Regions from separate parts of the Kitasatospora sp. NPDC090308 genome, predicted to be linked through region 1. Evidence: riboswitches for the same ligand, from Rfam matches in the RefSeq annotation. Region 1 holds a riboswitch; each other region holds the start of a gene.
The links. A riboswitch is a leader RNA that binds a small molecule or an ion and turns the genes downstream of it on or off. The one in region 1 is predicted to bind cobalamin.
Positions count from the first base shown of each region.

Region 2: it holds a riboswitch for cobalamin, as region 1 does, so the genes downstream of both, metE (5-methyltetrahydropteroyltriglutamate--homocysteine S-methyltransferase) here and ACIQVD_RS26025 (prenyltransferase/squalene oxidase repeat-containing protein) in region 1, are expected to answer to the same signal.
Region 3: it holds a riboswitch for cobalamin, as region 1 does, so the genes downstream of both, ACIQVD_RS15125 (HoxN/HupN/NixA family nickel/cobalt transporter) here and ACIQVD_RS26025 (prenyltransferase/squalene oxidase repeat-containing protein) in region 1, are expected to answer to the same signal.

Region 1 covers NZ_JBIVXY010000013.1:115,251-118,491, reverse strand. Annotated here, with positions in the region: gene ACIQVD_RS26030 (hypothetical protein) at 37-570, opposite strand; cobalamin riboswitch at 1,115-1,187, opposite strand; cobalamin riboswitch at 1,276-1,414, shown strand; gene ACIQVD_RS26025 (prenyltransferase/squalene oxidase repeat-containing protein) at 1,523-3,241, shown strand, end outside.
Region 2 covers NZ_JBIVXY010000021.1:3,236-6,476, forward strand. Annotated here, with positions in the region: gene ACIQVD_RS31365 (FAD-binding oxidoreductase) at 1-331, opposite strand, end outside; gene cobF (precorrin-6A synthase (deacetylating)) at 582-1,343, shown strand; cobalamin riboswitch at 1,453-1,679, shown strand; gene metE (5-methyltetrahydropteroyltriglutamate--homocysteine S-methyltransferase) at 1,830-3,241, shown strand, end outside.
Region 3 covers NZ_JBIVXY010000005.1:424,830-428,070, reverse strand. Annotated here, with positions in the region: gene ACIQVD_RS15135 (Fpg/Nei family DNA glycosylase) at 18-824, shown strand; gene ACIQVD_RS15130 (DUF6445 family protein) at 907-1,599, shown strand; cobalamin riboswitch at 1,683-1,893, shown strand; gene ACIQVD_RS15125 (HoxN/HupN/NixA family nickel/cobalt transporter) at 1,924-3,045, shown strand; gene ACIQVD_RS15120 (EamA family transporter) at 3,053-3,241, opposite strand, start outside.

The DNA of each region.
Region 1 (3,241 bases):
GACCGAAGTCGGTCACGCCCGTGCAGGACCGAGCCTTCAGCCCACTCGTACCTGACGCTCGGGGCGGCCGGTCTCCGGGTCGAGGGCCACCACGAACACCTCGCCGCCCTCGGTGGTCAGCTTGATCCGGTCGGGTCCGTCCCACTGCGCCGAGGCCAGCGCGTTGTCGGGGGCGTCGCCGTTGAAGTAGCCGACCCGCCACCGCCGTGCGGTCAGGCCGGAGCCGGCGTCCACCGAGACCCACCAGAGCGGATCGATCACCGCGGTGCCCTCGTGGATCACCAGGCTGCGGTCGGACCGGCCGGGAGCCGGCCGGTCCGCGGTCTTGTGCGGCGTGCTGCCGAAGCCGAGCAGTGCGAAGGGCGAGGCCAACAGGGTGCAGCCGAGGATCGGGACCAGCAGCAGTCTCCTGGTCTCTCGGGAACGGAACCCGATCAGGACGGCGAGGACGATCAGCACCAGCACTGCGGCACCGTACGCCGGCGGGTGGTGGAAGACCTCGACGAGCACCACCAGTCCGCCGTCCCGGGCGGCTTGAGCTGCGGCGTAGGCCAGTGCGACGAGCAGCATCGCCAGCGTGATCAGTCCGAGCGCGATCGGCCGTCGCCTGCGCCGCCACCAGCATGGCCGACCCGGGGGCACGCGCACCTGCGGAGGCGGTGCGGGCCGTGGAGGGTGGGGCGGCGCCGTGGTCTGCGGGGGAGGGGGAGGCGGACCCACTGCCCTCTGTGCCGCCTTGCCCTCGGACACCGGTGGCTCGGGGACCGGGTCCCTCGTTGCTCGACCGCTCTCGTCCACAGCCCCGCCCCCGGTCATGACACCCCGCCGAGTTGATCAACCTAGGGGGACAGGCTACGGCTCGGACCCGCCGATCCAACAGGGCTGACTTCGGTTCGTCAGGGGAGCTTGGGGCACGGGGGTTCGGGCCGGTGCCGGCCATGAAGCCGTCGAGGGCGTCGGGTCGGTACCGCGGGTGCTCGAGCCGGTTGCGGACGAGGGGCTGATCTGCCGTTCCGTCCTCGTCGCGGGCCCCTTTTCGCCGCCTGCGGCGTGCTGGTGGGCGGCCGCCGCCCGGGTCGCGCGGGTCGGCTTTCGCTCGGGGTGCGCGGTCGGCGGGCATGCGGACTCGGGGTGCCGGAGAGCCCCGCACCGCTGCGCGTCAGCCCCGGATTCGCGCCGGGTTCCCCCGCGCGGCCAGCCGGGACGCTACCGCGCCGCACCCCGGTCCGCGAGCTGGCGCGGGCGACATGACGCCCCGTTGACTCCCCGTCGCGCACCATGGTCTGATGAACGGGTTTTTCACCCTCGGCAGTCAGGGGAAGCCGGTCCGAATCCGGCGCTGACCCGCAACCGTAGATCCGCCCCCACCGGGACGGATGAGCCGGAATGCCTGCGCCGAGGGGTTCGTCAGCAACAGATGCGTCGTCGCGGACTACGACGCGGTGCAGAGCGGCTTCCCCCTCCGGGCCCGGCTGCCACGCCGCCGTACTCCCGCCTCGGCCTACCACGGGGAGAGTCGCCGGTGAGGGTCAGCAACACGCTTACGAGCCACGGCCGCGGAGGCCGGCGGCGGACGGCCCTGGCCCTCACCTCCGCCCTCGCGGTCACCGCCGGCGCCACGCTCGTCCTCGGCCAACCCGGTCGGGCCGCGGCCGACCCGATCGAGGACTGCACGGCCACCACCGGCGCGATCGTCGCCGTCGACTCCGGCCACTGGGACGGCGGCGCCGTGCGCGGCTGCGACGCCCACCCCGCCACCGGCACGAACCCGCTGCACAACGCCGGGTCCACCACCACCGGCACCCGGCACGACGGCCCCGCCTCCGTCTGCCGCCTCGGCAGCAGCACCTTCGGCAACGGCGCCCAGTACCCGACCCCGGCCGAGGAGCCCTGCGCCGACGCTCCGCAGGCCGTCGCCCGGCAGAACGCGGACGCCGGCTTCGCCCCCGACGAGTGGACCCACGACTCCGACCCGGTCGCCACCGAACAGGCGATCCCCGGCCCGGCCACGCCGAGCCCCCGGCCCGGCCGGACGCCCGACCTCGCCAAGGGCGGCGCCTACCTCACCGACCCCGTCCGCCTGCTGGACGGGCACTACTACGAGGCCTTCCCCGACTCCGGGTTCGCCGACTTCGGCCTCACCGTCGACGCCGCCTACGCGCTCGCCGCCACCGGCACCGACGACGCGGCGCTGCGCCGCATCGTCGACTTCCTCGACCGGCAGGGCAAGGACGGCAGCGAACGCACCGTCAACGACTGGACGGCCGTCGGCACCGAGTACGTCGGCGGCGGCTCCGTCGGCAAGGAGGCGCTGCTCGCCGAGATCGTCGGCCGCGACCCGCGCGCCTTCGGCGGCCACGACCTGATCGCCGCCCTCGACCAGGCCGTCTGCGACCACGCCGACACCGACAACGGCTGCGCCGCGCAGGGCAATTACCTCTGGGCCACCTCGGTCTTCTCCCAGTCGCTCGGCATCCTGGCCCAGTTGAGAGCCGACGACACCGAGCACGCCGCCGCGCCCGTCGCCTACCTGAAGGGCCTCCAGGCCGCCGACGGCTCCTGGCCCAGCCTGATCCCCGCCTCCGGCGACTCCGACGTGGACAGCACCGCGATGGCCGTCATGGCGCTCGCGCTCGTCCCCGGCGAAGAGGCGGCCCGGGCCGTCGACCGGGGCCTGGCCTGGCTGGCCGCCCAGCAGCTCCCGGACGGCGGCTTCCCCGGTGCGGCCGGCGACTCGACCAACTCCGCCGCCCTCGCCGCCCAGGGGCTGACGCTCCGCCAGTCCGCCTACGCCGAACGGATCGCCAGGGCCGTCGAGTTCCTCGCGGCCGAGCAGAACGCCGACGGCGGCTTCAACGTCGCCTCCACCGGACAGCAGGGCTCCGACGTCCGGGCCTCCACCCAGGCGCTCGGCGGCGCGACCGGCCTCTCCTTCGGGACGCTCCACCGCGACCTCGACGGCACCGCGCCGACCGGCTCGCCGTCGCCGTCGCCGTCCCGCTCGGGACCGGCATCGCCGTCGGAATCGGCGTCCGCGTCCCCGTCCCCGTCGTCGCTGTCGCCGTCGCCGTCGCCGTCGTCCTCGACGCCTGAGCGCCCGTCCGGGTCGGTTCCGGTCTCCGAGGTCCCCTCGTCCGGCACCGGCACCGGCACCGGCGCGGGCGGCCTCCCGGTGGGCACCGGCGTCCCGGCGGGCGGCACCGGCCCGGACGGGCTGGCCTTCACCGGTACCGACGTCCTG
Region 2 (3,241 bases), on a different contig from region 1:
CCACGTCCAGGCAGGCCCGGACGTCGTCGGCGGAGGCGCACTTGGCGACCGCGCCGGGGAGTTGGCCGTCGTTCAGTTCGTTGAAGCCGAGCCGCGCCGTCCCGTACCCGGGGTCGGCGGGCAGCACCAGCCGGTCGCCGAGCCGTTGCCGCAGCGCCTGCCAGTCCGGCGGCGCGGCCCGCCACCCGCGTTGGCGGGGCGGGAACGCCCGCACCGAGCCCGCGTCCGCGCCGGAGGCCGGACCCGAACCCGGGCCCGCACCCGCACCCCGGTCCTGCGCGCGGGCCGGGGAGACGCCCGCCGCGAGCCCCGCCCCCAGTGCTCCGCCCACGGTCAGAAAACGACGACGGTCCATTGTCACGACGCACCTTCCTCCCCCGCGCCGGGCGCACGGAGGCTCTGCGCCGATCGTCACGCCCCGCCCCGCCGCCGCCCGGCCGCGGCCCGCCGGAGTGCGTCCGATGGCCCAGCGCGCGTCCGCGCGCGCACGACGCCCCGCCGGGCTCCGCGCGCCGGGGGCTGCCGGCCGGAGCGCCGACCCGAGCCGGTGGACGCGCCGGGCAGCAGGCACAATCGCCGGTATGCGTACTCTTCTCGTCATCGGCATCGGCGCGGGCGACCCCGACCACCTCACCCTGGAGGCGGTCAAGGCGATCGGCCGCACCGACGTGTTCCTGCTGCTCGACAAGCCGGAGGAACGGCAGGACCTGATGCGGCTGCGGCGGGAGATGATCGCCGAGCACGGCCGGGCCGGGCACCGGGTGGTCGAGCTGGTGGACCCGGCGCGGGACCGGTCGGCGGCCGGGTACGCGGAGGCGGTCGAGGAGTGGCGGGAGCGGCGGGCCGACCTGGTGGAGCGGGCCGTGGCCGAGGAGCTCCCGGACGGCGGGACGGGCGCGCTGCTGGTGTGGGGCGACCCGTCGCTGTACGACAGCGTGACCGCCGTGCTGGACCGGGTCCTGGCGCGCGGGCGGACCGGGTTCGGGTACACGGTGGTGCCCGGCGTCAGCAGCGTCTCGGTGCTGGCGGCCCGCCACCGCACCACGCTGACCCGCACCGCGCGGCCGGTGCGGATCACCACCGGGCGGCGGCTGGCCGCCGAGGGCTTCGGGCCGGGCGCCGAGGACGCGGTGGTGATGCTGGACGGGCAGGCCGCGTTCACCGCCATCGACCCGGCGGGCGTGCACATCCACTACGGGGCGTACCTGGGCACCGAGGACGAGATCCTGGTCTCCGGCCCGCTGGCCGAACAGGCCGACCGGATCGCCGAGTTGCGGGCCGAGGCCCGGGCCCGCAAGGGCTGGATCATGGACAGCTACCTGCTGCGCCGCACCGACGGCTGAACACCGCCCGGGCACCGGCTGACCACCGTCCGCCCGTCCGCCGTCCGCCCGCGCGTCCCACGGACCGGACAGCTGCCGCACTTCGCACCGGAGAACGCCCGGTCCGTTCTACACTGGCCGCGCAACTGGTTCGCCCTGTCCGCCAGGCAGGGCGTCGCAAGAGGGAACCCGGTGGGAATCCGGGACTGCCCCGCAGCGGTGAGTGGGAACGACCGCCGTCATACGCACTGGGTCCGGACGGGCCTGGGAAGCGACGGCCAGTAGGTGCCCGGGAGCGTCGAGCCTCCCCGGGCGGGCCCGCGAGTCCGAAGACCTGCCCGTTGCCCGGGTGCGACCGTTCGCACCCGGTGACCGGTGACCTCGAGGGCGGGTCGGTACGGACACCAGGCGGGCAGGCGCGGTCGAGCGCGGCACCGCCCGGTCTCGGCACCCTTCCGCGCCTCCTGTGCACCGGACCCAGGATCAAGGCTCGCGAGGAGAGTCCCCTTGACTGCGAAGTCCGTAGCCGCGGCAACCGTCCACGGATACCCCCGCCAGGGCGGGAACCGGGAACTGAAGAAGGCCGTCGAGGGCTACTGGCGGGGCACCGTCACCGCCGACGCGCTGCACTCCACCGCCGCCGAACTGCGCTGCGCCAACTGGCGGCAGCTGGCCGGCGCCGGCATCACCGAAGTCCCCACCGGCGACTTCTCGCTGTACGACCACGTGCTGGACACCACGGTCGCCGTCGGCGCGGTCCCGCCCCGGCACCGGGCCGCGTACCAGGCCGACCCGCTGGACGGCTACTTCGCGATGGCGCGCGGCACCCAGCAGGTGGCGCCGCTGGAGATGACCAAGTGGTTCGACACCAACTACCACTACCTGGTGCCGGAGTTGGGCCCGGACACCGTCTTCGCCGCGCACTCCGCCAAGCAGGTCGGCGAACTGCGCGAGGCGCTCGGCCAGGGCTACCGGGCCCGCCCGGTGCTGCTCGGCCCGGTCACCTACCTGCTGCTCGCCAAGCCCGCGCCCGGCGTGGCCGCCGACTTCGAGCCGCTCACCCTGCTGGACCGGCTGCTGCCGGTGTACGCGGAGCTGCTGGCCGACCTGCGGGCGGCCGGCGCCGGGTGGGTGCAGCTCGACGAGCCCGCGCTGGTGCAGGACCGCACCCCGGCCGAGCTGAACGCCGCCGCCCGCGCCTACCGGGAGCTGGGCGCGCTCACCGACCGCCCCAGGCTGCTGGTCGCCTCGTACTTCGACCGGCTCGGCGAGGCGCTGATCACCCTGGCCAAGGCCCCCGTCGACGGCCTGGCGCTGGACTTCACCGGCCCGGCGGCGGGCAACCTGACCGACCTGGCGGCCGTCGGCGGCCTGCCCGGCAAGCGGCTGGTCGCGGGGGTGGTCGACGGCCGCAACGTGTGGATCAACGACCTGGAGAAGTCCCTCGCCACCCTGGCGACCCTGCTCGGCCTGGCCGACACGGTGGACGTCGCCCCCTCCTGCTCACTGCTGCACGTCCCGCTGGACACCGCCGCCGAGCGCGACCTCGACCCGCAGATCGGCCGCTGGCTGGCCTTCGCCCGGCAGAAGGCCGCCGAGACCGCCCTGCTGGCCCGCGCCCTGCGCGAGGGCACCGCCGCCGTCACCGCCCAACTCGCCGCCAACCGGGCCGACCTGGCCTCCCGCGCGGCCTCCCCGATCACCCGCGACCCGGCGGTCCGGGCCAGGGCCGCCGCCGTCACCGAGGCCGACATCCGCCGCGACGCCCCGTACGCCGTCCGCGCCGCGGCGCAGAAGGCCCGGCTCGGCCTGCCGCTGCTGCCCGCCACCACCATCGGCTCCTTCCCGCAGACCGCCGAACTGCGCTCCGCCCGCGCCGAGTTGAACGCCGGACGGATCGACGCGGCGGACTACCGCAA
Region 3 (3,241 bases), on a different contig from region 1:
CGAGGAGTTGACCGCCGGTGCCCGAGGGGCATGTGATCCACCGCCTGGCCAGGCAGAACGACGAGCTGTTCGGGGGGCGCCCGGTGCGGGTCTCCAGCCCGCAGGGGCGCTTCGCGGAGGGGGCCGCGCTGATCGACGGGCGGGTGCTGGACGAGGCGGAGGCGCACGGCAAGCACCTGTTCCTGGGCTTCGGCGAGCACTGGCTGCACGTGCACCTGGGGCTGTACGGGAAGTACGCGTTCGGGGCGGGCGAGGCGCCCGAGCCGGTCGGGCAGGTCCGGCTGCGGATGGTCAACGGCACCGGGTACGCCGACCTGCGCGGGCCGACCGCCTGCGAGCTGCTCACGCCGGAGGAGAAGGCGGCCGTCCACCGCCGACTGGGGCCGGACCCGCTGCGGGCCGGGGAGTCGGGGGAGGCGGCCTGGCGGCGGGTCTCCCGCAGCGGCAGCACGGTGGCCGCGCTGCTGATGGACCAGAAGGTGCTGGCCGGCGTCGGGAACGTGTACCGCGCCGAGGTGCTGTTCCGGCTCGGGATCAGCCCGCACCGCCCCGGGCGCGAGCTGTCCCGGGCCGAGTGGGACGCGATCTGGACGGACCTGGTGGCGCTGATGCACGACGGCGTGGCCGCGGGCCGGATCGACACCGTCCGCCCCGAGCACACCCCGGAGGCGATGGGCCGCCCGCCGCGGGTGGACGACCACGGCGGCGAGGTGTACGTGTACCGGCGGCACGACCGGCCCTGCCTGGTCTGCGGCACCCCGGTCCGCACCGAGGAGCTGGCCGCCCGGAACCTGTTCTGGTGCCCGCGCTGCCAGCGGTCCTGACGCCGCGTCACGGGCAAGCCTTGACGCAAGGTTGACCGGATCTTGGGCGAGGCCCCGGAACACCGCTCCTATTGTCGGGTCCATGCCCGCTCTCCCGTTCCAGGACCGGCGCCCCGCCCCGGCGCTCCCGGTCCTGCCGTACCGCAAGCCCACCCGCGGCCGTGACTACTGGGTCCTGGACGACGTCCTCCCGGACCCGGACGCGGTGCGCGCCCGGCACCTGGCGCGCACCGACTGGGACGAGGGCTACCCGCACAAGCCGGAGTCCTGGCCGGGCCTGCGGGCCATGCCCGGCCTGGAGCCGGCGGAGCTGGCGCGGGTCGAGGAGCTGGTCCGGGAGGCCACCGGCGCGCCGCGGATCTGGGCGCTGGACGAGGCCGAGGGCGGCACCTTCAACCACAACTGCGTGCAGGTGGTGGGCGCCGGGGAGTGCGAGCCGCGCCCGCACACCGACTCCCGCTCGCTGTGCCGCTACGCCGCCGTGCTGTACCTCAACCCGGCCGTCCCCAAGCGCTGCGGCACCAGCTTCTACCGGCAGAGCCTGCCCGGCGGCCGGCTCGGCGGCAACAGCGTGGTCGCCCCGCACAACAACCTGGTGGACGCGCTGGGCACCCGCTTCGTCCCGCCGGACTCCTTCACCGAGGACCTGGCCGTCCCGCACCGCTACAACCGGCTGCTGCTCTACACCGCCAACCTGATCCACACCGCGACCGAGTACCACGGGACGGCGCTGGAGGAGAAGCGGATGACCTGCGTCTTCTTCTGGATGGCCTGACCGGCGGTCAGCACACCGCTGACCAGGCGTGATCTGCGCCACCCCGGCCCGGGTGCGCCCTTGCCGCGGCACCCGCGGCGGGCCTACGGTGGGCGGGCCGTGGTGCTCGGGAAGCCGGTGCACCGTGTCCGCCACGCGAGTGCGCGGCACGGGAGTCCGGAGCGGCCCTCGCCACTGTGATCGGGGAGTCGTCGGCTCCCACCCCGTGCCACTGGCCCCCGCGGCCGGGAAGGCCGGGCGCCGGCGCGCAACACCCCGTCAGCCAGGAGACCGGCCACGGCATCTCACGAAGTGATCCACGAGGTGCTGGAGCGTGATCCGCGGATGACCGCGCCCGAATCGACCCTGGCCGGGACCGGCCCGGTCGCCGTCCTGCCCGCCCTGCGCTGGCGGCGCGAGGACACCCTGCGTACGGCCGGGCTGATGGCGGTGATCCTGGCCCTGCACGCGGTGGCCTTCGGGACGCTGCTGTTCCTGGTGGTGCCGTACGACTACCGGGTCGGCACCCAGGTGTTCGGCGTCGGCCTGGGCGTCACCGCGTACACCCTGGGGATGCGGCACGCCTTCGACGCCGACCACATCGCGGTGATCGACAACACCACCCGCAAGCTGATGGCGGACGGCCGCCGCCCGGTCTCGGTGGGCTTCTGGTTCGCGCTCGGCCACTCCTCGATGGTGGTGCTGATGGCCGCCCTGGTGGCTGGGGGCGCGGCGCTGGCGGGCACCCTGATGGACGAGGACTCGACCACCCACCAGGTGCTGGGCACCGTCGGCACCACCGCGTCCGGTGCCTTCCTCTACCTGATCGCGGCGCTCAACCTGGTCGCCCTGCTGGGCATCTGGCGGGTGTTCCGGGCGATGCGGGCCGGGGAGTACGACGAGGCCGAGCTGGAGAAGCACCTGGACGCCCGGGGCTTCCTGGCCCGGCTGCTGAACCGGGCCACCCGCTCGATCAGCCGCCCCGGGCAGATGTTCCCGGTCGGCATGGTGCTCGGCCTGGGCTTCGACACCGCCACCGAGGTCACCCTGATGGTGATGGCGGGCTCCGGCGCGGCCTCCGGCCTGCCCTGGTACGCGGTGGTCTGCCTGCCGCTGCTGTTCGCCGCCGGGATGAGCCTGTTCGACACCCTGGACGGCACGTTCATGAACATCGCCTACCAGTGGGCGTTCTCGAACCCGGTCCGCAAGGTGTACTACAACCTGACCATCACCGGGCTGTCGATCGCGGTGGCCTTCGTGATCGGCACCATCGAGCTGGTCGCCGTGCTGCACGACAAGTTCGGCCTGACCGACCCCGTCACCGGCTGGATCGCCGGCCTCGGCCTGGACAACGTCGGCTTCGTGATCGTCGGCCTGTTCGTGGTGGTCTGGGCCGCCGCGATCGGCTACTGGCGGATCGCCAAGCGCTCCCGGGCGTTCGGCGGCCCGCGGGCGGGCGCGTCCTGACGGCGCGTCAGCCGGCGGCCAGGATCAGTGTCCCGGCCACCGCGAGGCCCGCGCCCACCACCTGCACCCGCAGCAGCCGCTCCTTCAGCAGGCCGCGCGCCATCAGCGCGGTGACCACCGGGTAGAGCGAGGCCAGTACGGCCGCCACCGCCACCGACCCCAGGTGCGAGGCGGCCGCGTACAGGCCGTTCGCGGC